DNA from 2 places in the Streptomyces sp. NPDC028331 genome. Region 1 is predicted to be linked to the other one. Evidence: riboswitches for the same ligand, from Rfam matches in the RefSeq annotation. Region 1 holds a riboswitch; the other holds the start of a gene.
What was found. Region 1 has a riboswitch for glycine ahead of gcvT (glycine cleavage system aminomethyltransferase GcvT). Riboswitches for the same ligand answer to the same signal wherever they lie in the genome.
Positions count from the first base shown of each region.

Region 1 (7,304 bases):
CGTCCGACCCGGCACAGTTCGGCCACCGCGTCGGGCGGCAGGGGTATGCCGACCACGCCCTCCGGGTTGACCGCGATGCCGACCTGCGGGGGCAGCCCGCGGGCGAACTCGACGGCGGGCGCGATCGTGTACGACATGTGGCCGCCCGCGACGTGGCGGAACTGCTCCTCCGAGCTGAACACCGGGACGTACGCCTGGCCCTCGATCTCCAGGGTGGGCAGGTCGAGGGGGCCGCTGTGCGGGCCGCCGCCGTTCGGCAGCGGCACCCACAGGAAGCTGCGGCCGAGCACCTCGATGATCCGGCCGCCCGCCGCGGGCATGCCGAGGGAGGCGGAGAGCACCTCCTCCAGTTCGTTGCCCGGCCATCCGCCGTGCGGATGGGGGTGCGCCTGTGCCGGGAAGTCCGGGGGGAAGCCCGCGGGAAGGTCCGCCGGGAAGTCCATCTGCCTCATCACCTGCCGAGTACCTCTGGTGTGGCGAAAAGGCTAACGGGTGCACGGACCGGGCGATTCATTCCGCTCCTTCCGCCCAGTCCGCGAAGTCGATCCGGCGCAGCACGTCCGCCGCGTCCCGGTCGAGCAGGACCGCCGAGCCGCAGCCCTCCGGGAGCCGGCCCCCCTCCACGGCGCGCAGCAGGTGCCGGGTGGCGCGACGGTGCCGCAGGAAGGCGTACCGGGAGACGCCTCGGCCACGCTGCCGCTGGCCGTCCAGGGCGGTGTCCTCGGCGACGTCGAGCAGGACCAGGTGCAGGGTGCCGCCGCGGCGCCGGGCCTCGCGGGCCAGCCAGGTACGCACCCACGTCTGGGTGCCGCAGTCGTGCACGACGACCCCGGTGCCGGCACGCAGGGCGCGGCGCAGGCCCGCGTAGTGCGCCAGGCGGACCAGGGGGCGGTAGACCGCGTACGGCAGGAACCGGGCCAGGCGCGCGTCCCAGCGGTCGCGGGTGTCCTGGGAGTCGACGCATGCGCCGCGCACCGCGCGCCGCATGAGTGTGGACTTGCCGCTGCCGGGCAGGCCGGTGACCACGACGAGGTCGCGGACGCCGAAGGTGAGCCCGTACGGACTGCGGCCCCCGCGGTCGCGCAGATCCCGGACCACCGGCGCCGGCACCGGTGCGCCGGCAGCCCGGGCCGGGGCTCCGGGCTGCCGGGGTACCGCGACACCCGTGGTCGTGGCGTACGCCGTCGTCCTGTTCACCGTGATCGTCCTCCCTTGCGGTCAGGAAGTCCCATCCCCGCCGAATGTAAAGAGAAGGTAATGGAAGACGTCTTGCGATTTCGTGCGCGTACCGCCACAAGCCGGTTACAGATACGACCGGAAGCCGGTCGCCGGCGTGGCCGGAGCCCGTACGGACGCCGCGGGAACCGGTCCCGGCGCGACCCTGATCCGTCCCCCGGCGCGACCCGAAGCCCGTCCCCGGCGTGACCCGAAGCCGTCCCCGGCACGACCTTCAGCCCGTCCCGCCAGGGCCCGAAGCCGTCCCCGGCACGACCTTCAGCCCATCCCGCCACGGCCCGAAGCCGTCCCCGGCGTGACCCGAAGCTAGTCCCGGCGCGCCCCGAAGCCCGTCACCGACGCGGCCCGGGACCGGTTGCCCATGCGGCCTGCCGCGACCGGGCGAGGCGTGCAATGATGTGCGCGCCAACTGCATACCGGCCGCTTGAATCCGCGCGGGAGAGTTCCGGGGACGTACGGGGTACGTACGTGGGCCCGGGCGCCGAAGGAGCAAGTCCCTCCCTTGAATCTCTCAGGCCCCGATACCGCGCGGGCGAGGCACATCTGGAAAGCGGGCCGCTTCGCCGTGGCTCCACCCAAGGTGCAAGCCGTGACGACCCGCCGCGCGGGGGCGTTCATGGCGAACCTCTCAGGTTCCGATGACAGATGGGGAGGACCGACCTCGCCCGTCCTGCCCTGCCTTGGGAGCACAACCGATGAGCAGTAGTAGCCCCCTGCGCCGTACCGCGCTCGATGCCCTGCATCGTTCGCTCGGCGCGACGATGACCGACTTCGCCGGCTGGGACATGCCCCTCAGGTACGGCTCCGAGCGCGACGAGCACGTCGCCGTCCGCACCAAGGCGGGGCTGTTCGACCTGTCGCACATGGGCGAGATCACGGTGACCGGCCCCGAGGCGGACCGGTTCCTCAACCAGGCGCTGGTCGGCGACATCGCCTCCGTCCGTGTGGGCCGCGCCCGCTACACCATGATCTGCCGGGAGGACGGCGGCATCCTGGACGACCTGATCGTCTACCGGCTCGCCGACGCGCAGTACATGGTCGTGGCCAACGCCTCCAACGCCCAGGTGGTGCTGGACGCGCTGACCGAGCGCGCCGCGGGCTTCGCCGCCGCGGTCCGCGACGACCGGGACGCCTACGCGCTGATCGCCGTCCAGGGCCCCGAGTCCCCCGGCATCCTGAAGTCCCTCACCGACGCCGTCCTCGACGGCCTGAAGTACTACGCGGGCCTGCCCGGCACGGTCGCGGGCGTCCCCGCCCTCATCGCGCGCACCGGCTATACCGGCGAGGACGGCTTCGAGCTGTTCGTCGCGCCCGAGCACGCCGAGCAGCTGTGGCGGGCGCTGACCGAGGCCGGCGCGCCCGTCGGTCTGATCCCCTGCGGGCTCTCCTGCCGGGACACGCTGCGCCTGGAGGCGGGCATGCCGCTGTACGGGCACGAGCTCAGCACCTCGCTGACGCCCTTCGACGCCGGGCTCGGCCGGGTGGTGAAGTTCGAGAAGGAGGGCGACTTCGTCGGGCGCGCCGCGCTGGAGGAGGCCGCGTCCCGTGCGCAGGAGAACCCGCCGCGCGTCCTCGTCGGCCTGGTCGCCGACGGCCGGCGCGTGCCGCGGGCCGGATACCCGGTCGTCGCGGGCGGCGAGGTGATCGGCGAGGTCACCTCCGGGGCGCCCTCCCCCACGCTGGGCAGGCCGATCGCGATGGCGTACGTCGACGCCGCGCACTCCGCGCCGGGCACACCCGGGGTCGGGGTGGACATCCGGGGCAGCCACGAGCCCCACGAGGTCGTGGCGCTGCCGTTCTACAAGCGCCGGAAGTAGCCACTCGGCGGGCGGGTGACGCGATCCCGCGCACCTCCGCCGTGCTCACGCACGTCTCCAGAAGTACTCCCTTCACCACCACTCCCCCGCGTACAGGAGAATCCAGGCCATGAACAACCCCCAGCAGCTCCGCTACAGCAAGGAGCACGAGTGGCTGTCGGACGCCCAGGACGGCGTTGCGACGGTCGGCATCACGGAGCACGCGGCCAACGCCCTCGGCGACGTCGTCTTCGTCCAGCTCCCGGAGGTCGGCGACACGGTGACCGCGGGTGAGACCTGCGGCGAGCTGGAGTCGACCAAGTCGGTCAGCGACCTGTACTCCCCGGTCACCGGCGAGATCACGGAGGTCAACGAGGACGTGGTCAACGACCCGTCGCTGGTGAACTCCGAGCCGTTCGAGGGCGGCTGGCTGTTCAAGGTGCGCATCTCCGAGGAGCCGGCCGACCTGCTGTCCGCCGACGAGTACGACGCCCACATCGCCGGCTGAGAACGGACCCGCAGATGACCCTCCTGAACACGCCCCTGCACGAGCTCGACCCGGATGTGGCCGCCGCGGTCGACGCCGAGCTGCACCGGCAGCAGTCCACCCTGGAGATGATCGCCTCCGAGAACTTCGCCCCGCTGGCGGTCATGGAGGCGCAGGGCTCGGTCCTCACCAACAAGTACGCCGAGGGCTACCCGGGCCGCCGCTACTACGGCGGCTGCGAGCACGTCGACGTCGCCGAGCAGATCGCCATCGACCGGATCAAGGAGCTGTTCGGCGCCGAGTACGCCAACGTGCAGCCCCACTCCGGCGCCTCCGCGAACCAGGCGGCGCTGTTCGCCCTCGCCCAGCCCGGGGACACCATCCTCGGTCTGGACCTGGCGCACGGCGGTCACCTGACCCACGGCATGCGGCTGAACTTCTCCGGCAAGCAGTTCGACGTGGTCGCGTACCACGTGGACGAGACCGGCCTGGTCGACATGGCCGAGGTCGAGCGGCTCGCCAAGGAGCACCGCCCGAAGGTGATCATCGCCGGCTGGTCGGCGTACCCGCGACAGCTCGACTTCGCCGAGTTCCGCCGGATCGCCGACGAGGTCGAGGCGTACCTCTGGGTCGACATGGCGCACTTCGCCGGCCTGGTCGCGGCGGGACTGCACCCGAACCCGGTGGAGTACGCGGATGTGGTCACCTCCACGACCCACAAGACCCTCGGCGGACCCCGCGGCGGCATCATCCTGGCGAAGAAGGAGTTCGCGAAGAAGCTGAACTCCTCCGTCTTCCCGGGCTTCCAGGGCGGCCCCCTGGAGCATGTGATCGCGGCCAAGGCGGTGTCCTTCAAGGTCGCCGCGTCGGAGGAGTTCCGCGAGCGCCAGCGCCGTACGGTCGAGGGCGCGAAGATCCTCGCCGAGCGGCTGACGGCCGCCGACGCCCGCGAGGCCGGGGTGAACGTTCTGACCGGCGGCACGGACGTGCACCTGATCCTGGTCGACCTGCGCGACTCCGAGCTGGACGGGCAGCAGGCCGAGGACCGCCTGCACGAGGTCGGCATCACGGTCAACCGCAACGCGGTCCCGAACGACCCGCGCCCGCCGATGGTGACCTCCGGTCTGCGCATCGGCACGCCCGCCCTGGCCACCCGCGGCTTCACGGCCGAGGACTTCGCGGAGGTCGCGGACGTCATCGCCGAGGCGCTCAAGCCGTCCTACGACGCCGAGGCGCTGAAGGCCCGGGTGAAGGCCCTGGCCGACAAGCACCCGCTGTACCCGGGTCTGAACAAGTAAGTCACTTTTGCGGGGCACCGCGCACACTGGGAGTACCGGCGTGCGCGGTGCCCGCATCCCTGTACCGCCTTTCGCACCACCCCCGTATTGAGGAGTCACCCGTGGCCATCTCGGTCTTCGACCTGTTCTCGATCGGCATCGGCCCGTCCAGCTCCCACACGGTCGGTCCGATGCGCGCGGCGCGCATGTTCGTCCGTCGGCTGCGCAACGAGGACCTGCTGGCCCGGGTGGCGTCCGTGCGCTGCGAGCTGTACGGCTCCCTCGGCGCGACCGGCCACGGCCACGGCACCCCGAAGGCGGTCCTGCTCGGCCTGGAGGGTGCCTCCCCGCGCACGGTGGACGTCGAGAGGGCCGACGAGCGGGTGGAGGAGATCAGGGCGGCGGGCCGCCTGAAGCTGCTCGGCGAGCACGAGATCCCCTTCTCCTTCGACGACGACCTGGTCCTGCACCGCCGCAAGGCCCTGCCGTACCACGCCAACGGCATGACGATATGGGCGTACGACGCTTCCGGCGCGGAGCTGCTCTCCAAGACGTACTACTCGGTCGGCGGCGGCTTCGTCGTGGACGAGGACGCGGTGGGCGCCGACCGCATCAAGCTCGACGACACGGTCCTGAAGTACCCCTTCCGCACGGGCGACGAGCTGCTGCGTCTGACGAAGGAGACGGGCCTGTCGATCTCCTCCCTGATGCTGGAGAACGAGCGGGCCTGGCGCGGCGAGGAGGAGATCCGGGTCGGCCTGCTGGAGATCTGGCAGGTGATGCGGGAGTGCGTGGCGCGCGGCATGTCCCGGGAGGGCATCCTGCCGGGCGGTCTGAAGGTGCGTCGCCGCGCGGCCGTCACCGCGCGCCAGCTTCGCGCCGAGGGCGACCCGACGGCCCGCGCGATGGAGTGGATCACGCTCTACGCGATGGCGGTGAACGAGGAGAACGCGGCCGGCGGCCGGGTCGTGACCGCGCCCACGAACGGCGCCGCGGGCATCATCCCGGCGGTCCTGCACTACTACATCAACTTCGTGCCCGGCGCGGACGAGGACGGGGTCGTCCGCTTCCTGCTCGCCGCGGGAGCGATCGGCATGCTCTTCAAGGAGAACGCGTCCATCTCCGGCGCGGAGGTCGGCTGCCAGGGCGAGGTCGGCTCGGCCTGCTCCATGGCTGCGGGCGCGCTGGCGGAGGTGCTGGGCGGCACGCCGGAGCAGGTGGAGAACGCGGCCGAGATCGGCATGGAGCACAACCTCGGCCTGACCTGCGACCCGGTCGGCGGTCTGGTCCAGATCCCGTGCATCGAGCGCAACGGCATGGCCGCGGTGAAGGCGGTCACGGCGGCCCGCATGGCGATGCGCGGCGACGGCTCGCACAAGGTCTCCCTCGACAAGGTCATCAAGACGATGAAGGAGACCGGCGCGGACATGAGCGTCAAGTACAAGGAGACGGCGCGGGGCGGGCTCGCGGTGAACATCATCGAGTGCTAGGGAAGTAGTCCCTGACCAGCGCGTTCGTGTCTTTCAGCGCTGTCGGGTCCTTTCCTGCCTACGCGGCGGAAAGTCCCTGGAACCTCCCTGGGACAGGCGTGAAAGTCCCTGAGAAGTCCCTGGGACAGGCCGACTCACCAGCCCCGAGCGCGCTTCGATTACGCCGTCTCGCGCATGAACATCGTCCCGCCCACCGAAGCTGTCGCCCGTCACGTAAGCACAATCCTCGCCGGAGCCGGGCTGCACGGCCACAAGTACGCCCTCGATGCGATCGTGGCCGCCACCGCACTCGTCTCACCCTCCCCGGTGACGGTTCTGACCTCGGACCCCGAGGTCCTCCTCATGCTGTGCGGCCCCGGCGTCCACGTCTTCAACGTGAGGACGACGGTTCAAGACTCAGTGAGCCGGCTGCCTCGTCTGTGCGTTGCTGAGGCCACGGCGGTACCGAGCAGTGCTCGGCGGGTCCGGAGCCGTCTCTCGTTCAACACGGCCAGAATGTAAGGGATCCCTTCCATCAAGTCAGGGACGCTTGACTCCATGGAAAGGAGACCTTACATTCCTCGCATGGCAAAGCAGGTACAGCAGGACCATGTGACGCGCGCGGCCCGCCGCGCTGTACTCATCGACGGCATACCCGTGTCCGCTTTGGGCGTGATAGCCCTGGCTCTGGGCAGCAACCCCCATCAGAGCACCGCCCAGAAGGCCTGGTGGATCGCGACCACCGCCGTCTTCACCCTCGCGATCGCCTGGGTGCTGCTGCGGGCATTCCGGCGCGCGGACGAGTACCTGCGCCGGATTCAGCTGGAGAGTATGGCCATCGCTTTCGCCGCAGTCCTCGTGGGGCTGCAAGTGGCCACTCTGCTCGATGCCGCAGGTGTCATCCAGCTCCATCAGCTCGCGCAATTGATCCTCCTCGGCGGCGTGGCAATCTGGATGACGATCGCGGACTTGCGTACCCGCCTGAACCGGTGAGGGCGCGTTGTGAAGAACCGACTACGCGAACTGCGTGCAGCTCGCC
Region 1 is NZ_JBVHTR010000026.1:80,371-87,674, forward strand. It holds gene ACZ4SW_RS30440 (enhanced serine sensitivity protein SseB) at 1-443, opposite strand, end outside; gene ACZ4SW_RS30445 (AAA family ATPase) at 511-1,203, opposite strand; glycine riboswitch at 1,662-1,773, shown strand; glycine riboswitch at 1,774-1,891, shown strand; gene gcvT (glycine cleavage system aminomethyltransferase GcvT) at 1,932-3,053, shown strand; gene gcvH (glycine cleavage system protein GcvH) at 3,163-3,540, shown strand; gene glyA (serine hydroxymethyltransferase) at 3,555-4,817, shown strand; gene ACZ4SW_RS30465 (L-serine ammonia-lyase) at 4,919-6,286, shown strand; partial or broken gene ACZ4SW_RS30470 (DNA-binding protein) at 6,431-6,664, shown strand; gene ACZ4SW_RS30475 (hypothetical protein) at 6,851-7,258, shown strand; gene ACZ4SW_RS30480 (helix-turn-helix transcriptional regulator) at 7,268-7,304, shown strand, end outside.

Region 2 (7,304 bases), on a different contig from region 1:
AGGCTCCCACTCCCTCCCTGCGCTCCGCCCAGGGACCTGCGACCCCCGAGCTTCCGCTGCCCGTCCATGTCCTGGACCGGATCACCCCGGCCGGCACCGCCGCCACCCGACTCGCCGGGTGGCGCTTCCTCATCCGCTCCGGGGGCCGCGCCGTGGCCGCCGCCGAGACCATGCTGACGCCCGACGGCTGGGCCTTCTCACGCTTCTTCGAGGGCCCCTACGTGGCCGCCACCGAGCGTGCCGTGCTCCAGGCGGAGGCCTCGCTGACACAGCCCTACCAGGCCCGGCTGCTGTCCGTGCCGGAGCTGTACATGCTCACGCTGTGGCTGCACGGCGACTGCACCGCCGACGGCGCGACGGGCCATCCCGCCGCGACCGACCTGCTGGTGCCGCTCGCCCCCGCGCCGCCCGGCATCGCGGCGCACCGCCCGCACCGCGTCGCCGATCTCCTGCCGGTCCTGACCCACCGGGTCACCCGCACCCCGCTGCTCGGCCAGCCCGCGTAGGTTCCGAGGGTCCCCTTGACACCGTGCCCCGCCGCCGGAGACGGCCGCGGGGCACGTCACGTGTTCGGGGTACCGAACAGCTCCCGTCACGGTCGCTCGTTCGTGCCCGAGCAGCTCCAGGCACAGTTGCTCCTTCGTGCCGGACGGCTCCCGTCACCGTTGCTCGTTCGTGCCCGATCGCGCTCGTACGAGGACCGACGTGCGGGTCGGCCCGCACGAACTAGCCCCTTCCGGCCACCGAGAACCATCCGAAGTGACCGTGCGGTAGGGCTGAACCGTCCGGTCGGGGGATGCGTCATGAACCTGTGAGAAGCGGTGCTGCGAAATCCCTGCGGATCGACGCCCGTGGGGCAACACTGGGTTCCTGACCGACGTATGACCGACGGGGGGCGGCGATGAGCGACACCACAAGCCGCGGGACAGACACGACAGCCATCTCACACATACCGACAGAGCGAAAGATCCCCACCACCATGTGCCAGCACCAGCCACCGTGCCCGACCGCCGAATCCGCCGACCGGGAGTCCGCCCGTCTCGTGGCGCACCACCCGGAGCAGGGATGGAGCCTGCTGTGCAACGGCGTGCTCCTCTTCGAGGACACCGGTGAGCTTCTGCCCGACGGCCAGATCATCGCCCCGCACCGCCCGCTGGGCACCGACCAGGTGATGACCGCCGCCTGAGCGCACACCAGGGCATCCGCTGTCCTGACACACCAGGGGCCGGCCGGAGACACGCGCTCCGTACCGGCCCCGACGCATGCCCGAAGGCGATCAGTCCGCGTAGGCGTCCAACGGCGGGCAGGAGCAGACCAGGTTCCGGTCGCCGAAGGCCTGGTCGATGCGGCGCACCGGCGGCCAGTACTTGTCCGCGGCCGACACACCGGCCGGGAAGACGGCCTCCTCACGCGTGTAGGCGTGCTTCCACTCCCCGCCCAGCGCGGCCGCTGTGTGCGGCGCGTTGCCCAGCGGGTTGTCGTCGGCCGGCCACTCGCCCGAGCCGACCTTCTCGATCTCCGCCCGGATGGCGATCATCGCGTCGCAGAACCGGTCCAGTTCGGCCAGGTCCTCCGACTCGGTGGGCTCGATCATCAGCGTGCCTGCCACCGGGAACGACATCGTCGGCGCGTGGAAGCCGTAGTCGATCAGCCGCTTGGCCACATCGTCCACGCTCACACCGGTGGCCTTGGTCAGCGGCCGCAGGTCGATGATGCACTCGTGTGCGACCAGGCCGCCGGGCCCGGTGTAGAGGACCGGGTAGTGCGGCTCCAGACGCTTGGCGATGTAGTTGGCGGACAGCACGGCCACCTGCGTGGCGCGCTTGAGGCCCTCGCCGCCCATGAGCCGGACGTACGCCCACGAGATCGGCAGGATGCCCGCGGAGCCCCAGGGGGCGGCGGAGATCGGGCCGACGCCCGTCTCCGGACCGGCGGCGGGCTGCAGCGGGTGGTTCGGCAGGTAGGGGGCCAGGTGCTCGCGGACGGCCACCGGGCCGACGCCCGGACCGCCGCCGCCGTGCGGGATGCAGAAGGTCTTGTGCAGGTTCAGGTGCGAGACGTCACCGCCGAAGTGGCCCGGCTTGGCGAGGCCGACCAGGGCGTTGAGGTTGGCGCCGTCGACGTACACCTGGCCGCCGGCCTCATGGACCTGGGCGCAGATGTCGGCGACGTGCTCCTCGAACACGCCGTGCGTGGACGGGTACGTGATCATCAGCACCGCCAGTTCGTCGCGGTACTGCTCGATCTTGGCGCGCAGGTCCTCCACGTCGATCTCGCCGTCCTCGGCGGTCTTCACCACGACGACCTTCATGCCGGCCATCACGGCGCTGGCCGCGTTGGTGCCGTGCGCGGAGGACGGGATGAGGCAGACGGTGCGCTGGTCGTCGCCGTTGGCGCGGTGGTAGCCGCGTACGGCCAGCAGACCGGCCAGCTCGCCCTGGGAGCCGGCGTTGGGCTGGAGGGAGACCTTGTCGTACCCGGTGACCTCGGCGAGACGTTCCTCCAGCTCACGGATGAGCGTGAGGTAACCCTCGGCCTGCTCGGCGGGCGCGAAGGGGTGCAGTTGGCCGAACTCAGGCCAGGTCACCGGCTCCATCTCGGTGGTGGCGTTGAGCTTCATGGTGCAGGAGCCCAGCGGGATCATGCCGCGGTCGAGCGCGTAGTCGCGGTCGGCCAGCCTGCGCAGGTAGCGCAGCATCGCGGTCTCGGAGCGGTGCTCGTGGAAGACCGGGTGGGTGAGGTAGTCGTCGGTGCGCAGCAGCGACTGAGGGAGCGCGTCCTCGGTGATCGCGTCCAGCGCGTCGATGTCGCCCCCGACGCCGAACGCGGTCCACACCGCGCGCAGCTGCGCCCGCCCGGTGGTCTCGTCGCAGGCGATCGAGACGTGGTCGGCGTCCACGAGACGCAGGTTGACGCGGTTCTCCCGGGCGGCGGCGACGACGTCGGCGGCCCGCCCCGGGACCCGGGCGGTCACGGTGTCGAAGTAGGTGCCGTGGACGACCTCGACCCCGCCGGCCCTCAGGCCCGCGGCGAGGACCGTGGCGTACCGGTGGGTGCGCCGGGCGATGCTGCGCAGTCCCTCGGGCCCGTGGTAGACGGCGTACATCCCGGCCATCACGGCGAGCAGCACCTGCGCGGTGCAGATGTTGCTGGTGGCCTTCTCGCGGCGGATGTGCTGCTCGCGCGTCTGCAGGGCGAGCCGGTAGGCCTTGTGGCCGTCCGCGTCCACGGAGACGCCCACGAGCCGGCCGGGCAGGCTGCGGGCGAACTTCTCACGCACCGCCATGTAACCGGCGTGCGGGCCGCCGAAGCCCATCGGGACGCCGAAGCGCTGCGTGGTGCCCACGGCGATGTCGGCGCCCAGCTCACCGGGGGACGTCAGCAGTGTGAGCGCGAGCAGGTCGGCCGCGACGGTGACGACGGCGCCCAGCTCATGGGCCCGGTCGATGACGGGCTTGATGTCGCGTACGGCACCGGAGGCGCCCGGGTACTGGATCAGTACGCCGTTGATCTCCCGCTCGGCTACCTCGGCCGGGATGCCGGCGCTGAGGTCGGCGACGACGACCTCGACACCGGTGGGCTCGGCGCGGGTCTGGATCACCGCGATGGTCTGCGGCAGCGCGTCCGCGTCGACCAGGAACAGGCCCTTCTTGTTCTTGCCCATGCGCCGGGACAGGGCCATCGCCTCCGCGGCGGCGGTGCCCTCGTCGAGCAGGGACGCGCCGGAGGTCGGCAGCCCGGTGAGCTCGGCGACCATCGTCTGGAAGTTCAGCAGCGCCTCGAGCCGGCCCTGCGAGATCTCCGGCTGGTACGGGGTGTAAGCGGTGTACCAGGCCGGGTTCTCCATGACGTTGCGCAGGATGACCGGCGGGGTGAAGGTGCCGTGATAGCCGAGACCGATCATCGAGTCGAGGACCTGGTTGCGGTCGGCGAGGGAGCGCAGCTCGGCCAGCACCTCGGCCTCGGTGCGGGCGCCCGGCAGGTCCAGGGCGTCGGCGTTCTTGATCACATCGGGGACCGCGGCGGCGGTGAGCTCGTCGAGCGAGCCGTAGCCGACCTGGGCGAGCATCTTGGCCCGCGCTTCCTGGTCGGGGCCGATGTGACGGTGCTCGAACGGGATGCCCTGTTCGAGCTCGGAGAGCGGAATGCGCTGGGCGGTCATTGCGGAGGCCTCCTGGTCTGACGCGACCTTCGAGGGGCACCACGGCGCGGGTACCCCGACGGCCTCCCCCTCTGTCATCTCGACCTGAGAGCTTCACCGGTCCGCCCGAAGGCGCTCCGGCTTTCACCGTCGGTGAGAGCGGAAGCCGTCGACACCCGCCCTGCTTTCCAGAGTGACCTCGTCCGTGCGGTACCTGGGCCTGAGAGATTCCGGGGAGGATTTGCTCCTTCGGCGCCTCCGGATCGCTCCGGAGGACTCTCCCGCACGGGGTCAACAGCCGCTTGCCAGACTACCAGCGAGGACGAGTCGGCAGCCTGCGCGGGAATCTTCAAGTGGCCGCCTTGCTGAATGTGCTCTTTCGTAGTGCTTACGGATGGGTTGCGACCAGTTGGAGGTACCGTGCAGACCGACATCGATCCGCGGAATCTGATCGGCCGCAAGGCGTTCGACCGCAATGGCCACAAGATCGGCACGATCGACGAGGTGTACCTCGACGACGCCACGGGTGCGCCGGAGTGGGCGGCCATACGAACGGGCCTGTTCGGCAGGGACGCGTTCGTCCCCCTGGAGCCCAGCGAGCTGGTCGAGGGCGCGCTGTACGTCCCCTTCGAACGCGCGCTGATCAAGGAGGCCCCCGACTTCGGCGTCGGCCGCCATCTGTCCCCCGAGCAGGAGCTGCAGCTCTACCACCACTACGGCCTGGACGTGTCGGCACCACCGCCGCCGGACCGCGACTTCGGCCATCTGGCGGGGTCGGACGAGACATGACGGGGCGGAGGCGGAACTCCGCGCCCGCCCGCCCGGGTCAGACGTCCGCCCCCGTGGGGGCCGGGCGCCCCTCGGTCCCCGGGAGCTCGGGCACCAGCGGCAGCGGGTCCGCCGGCTCCAGCGCGGGGTCGTCGACGCTGAACGTGCGGACCCGCCCCGGCTCCGACTGCGGCGTCTCGAACCGTACGGTCACCCGGCCCAGCCCGCTGCCCTGCACCCACCCCGGCCCGTACTCGGCGTGGCGGACGTCGTGCCCCGCGAGCCAGACCCGCTCGGGCGGTGCCACCGGCTCCGCGGCGGGCGCCTCCTCCGCCTCCGGCCGCTCGTCCGTCACGGCCTCGGCCGCCGCCAGGTGGGCCTGCGCGAACAGATCCTCCTGCGTGTAGTCGGCGAGTCCGCTGACCCCCACGCCCAGCAGACGCACCCCGCCGGTCGTGTCCACGGACTCCAGCAGCCGCGCCGCGGCCTCCCGCACCACCGCGGGATCGTCCGTGGGTCCCCGCAGGGTCTCGGACCGGGTCAGGGTGGAGAAGTCGTATCTCCGCACCTTCAGCACGATGGTGCGCCCCGACAACCCGGCCTCCCGGAGCCGCCGCACACAGCGGTCCGCCAGCCGCTGCACCTCCAGGCCGATCCGGAGGCGGTCGTGGATGTCGACGTCGTACGTGTCCTCGACGGACACCGACTTGGCCTCCCGCTCGGCCACCACCGGCCGCTCGTCGTGGGCCAGCGCCATCGCGTACAGCGCCTGCCCGTGCGCCTTGCCCAGCAGCCGTACGAGCTCGTCCTCCCCCGCCTCGGCGATCTCGTCGATCGTGGTGATCCCGGCCCGCCGCAGGTGGTCACCTGTCGCCGGGCCCACCCCGGGCAGCGTGCGCACCGACAGTGGACCGAGCAGCGCGCGCTCGGTCCCCGGCCGTATCAGCACCAGTCCGTCCGGCTTCGCCTGCTCCGACGCGATCTTGGCGAGCATCTTCGAGGCGGCGAGGCCCACGGACCCCGTCAGCCCGGTCACGGCTCGGATGTCCGCGCGCAGCTTCACCCCGGTCAGCCGCGCCGACTCCTCGTCCCAGGCGGCTCCCCCGGCCTCGAGATCCACGAACGCCTCGTCCAGGCTCAACGGCTCCACCAGCGGCGACAGGCCGCGCAACAGCGTCATCACCTGCTCGCTGATCCTGCGGTAGAGCCCGAAACGCGGTACCAGATACGCGGCATTGGGTGCGAGCCGGCGTGCCTGGCCCATGGGCATCGCCGAGTGCACCCCGAACACGCGCGCCTCGTACGACGCGGTGGCCACCACTCCGCGCGGTCCCAGCCCGCCCACGACGACCGCCTTCCCGCGCAGGCTCGGCTTGGCTGCCTGCTCCACCGAGGCGTAGAAGGCATCCATGTCGAGATGCAGGATGGTCGGCGCGGTTCTCACATCTCCGATGCTGCCCTACGCCACTGACAATGCGGCCCTGCCGCGGCCCGCGCGCTCAGACGGCCCGGTTGCGCCGCCGTGCCAGTTCGTCCGCCGGGTTGTGGCCCACGATGGTCTCGCCCGTGTCGACACGTTCGCCGTGCAACTGGGACAGCGCGTTCTCCACGTCCCGCCACACCACGCCCACGGCGATGCCGAAGATGCCCTGGCCGCCCTGGAGCAGGGCGTGGACCTCGTCCGGGGACGTGCACTCGTAGACCGTCGCGCCGTCGCTCATCAGCGTCATCCGCTCCAGGTCGCGGAAACCGCGTTCCCTGAGGTGCTGGACGGCGGTGCGGATGTTCTGCAGCGACACGCCCGTGTCGAGGAAACGCTTGACGATCTTCAGAACGACGACGTCGCGGAAGCTGTACAGCCGCTGCGTCCCCGACCCGTAGGCGGGGCGCACGCTCGGTTCGACGAGGCCCGTCCTGGCCCAGTAGTCGAGCTGCCGGTAGGTGATGCCCGCCGCGGCGCACGCGGTGGGTCCGCGATAGCCGATCTGCTCGGAGGCCGCCCCTCCGCCGGCCGGCACGGGCGTCGGCCGCTGAGCAGCGGAGTCGGCCGTGTCGCCGTGAAGCCGGTACGGACCGCTCTCCCCCAGACTGCGTCCAGGGGCACCCCCAGCCGTACCGCCGCCGCTGCTTCTCACGCCGACCTCCGTCCTTGACCTGCCTTCTCGACGGTAGGCAGTCACCAGGGGTGCGTCAACGATCGCCACACTCGGCACGCCGAGTGATAATCACCCTAGGAGTGGTTTCCCGTGCCCTCCCGCGGGGAAAGGCTAGCCGAATGCTCTTGCGAGCCCTCGAGAGCCGCAGGGCCGGCCGCCGGCCGCTCCGTCACACGCCCCGACGACCGTCACACACACCGACGTCTGTCACACCGCCCGACGATCCCGCTCGGCGGCGA
Region 2 is NZ_JBVHTR010000007.1:8,103-15,406, reverse strand. It holds gene ACZ4SW_RS11950 (hypothetical protein) at 1-506, shown strand, start outside; gene ACZ4SW_RS11945 (DUF5999 family protein) at 980-1,186, shown strand; gene gcvP (aminomethyl-transferring glycine dehydrogenase) at 1,277-4,162, opposite strand; glycine riboswitch at 4,340-4,435, opposite strand; gene ACZ4SW_RS11935 (PRC-barrel domain-containing protein) at 4,562-4,930, shown strand; gene ACZ4SW_RS11930 (DNA polymerase IV) at 4,968-6,353, opposite strand; gene ACZ4SW_RS11925 (MerR family transcriptional regulator) at 6,409-7,044, opposite strand.
Region 2: another riboswitch for glycine. It lies ahead of gcvP (aminomethyl-transferring glycine dehydrogenase); the one in region 1 lies ahead of gcvT (glycine cleavage system aminomethyltransferase GcvT).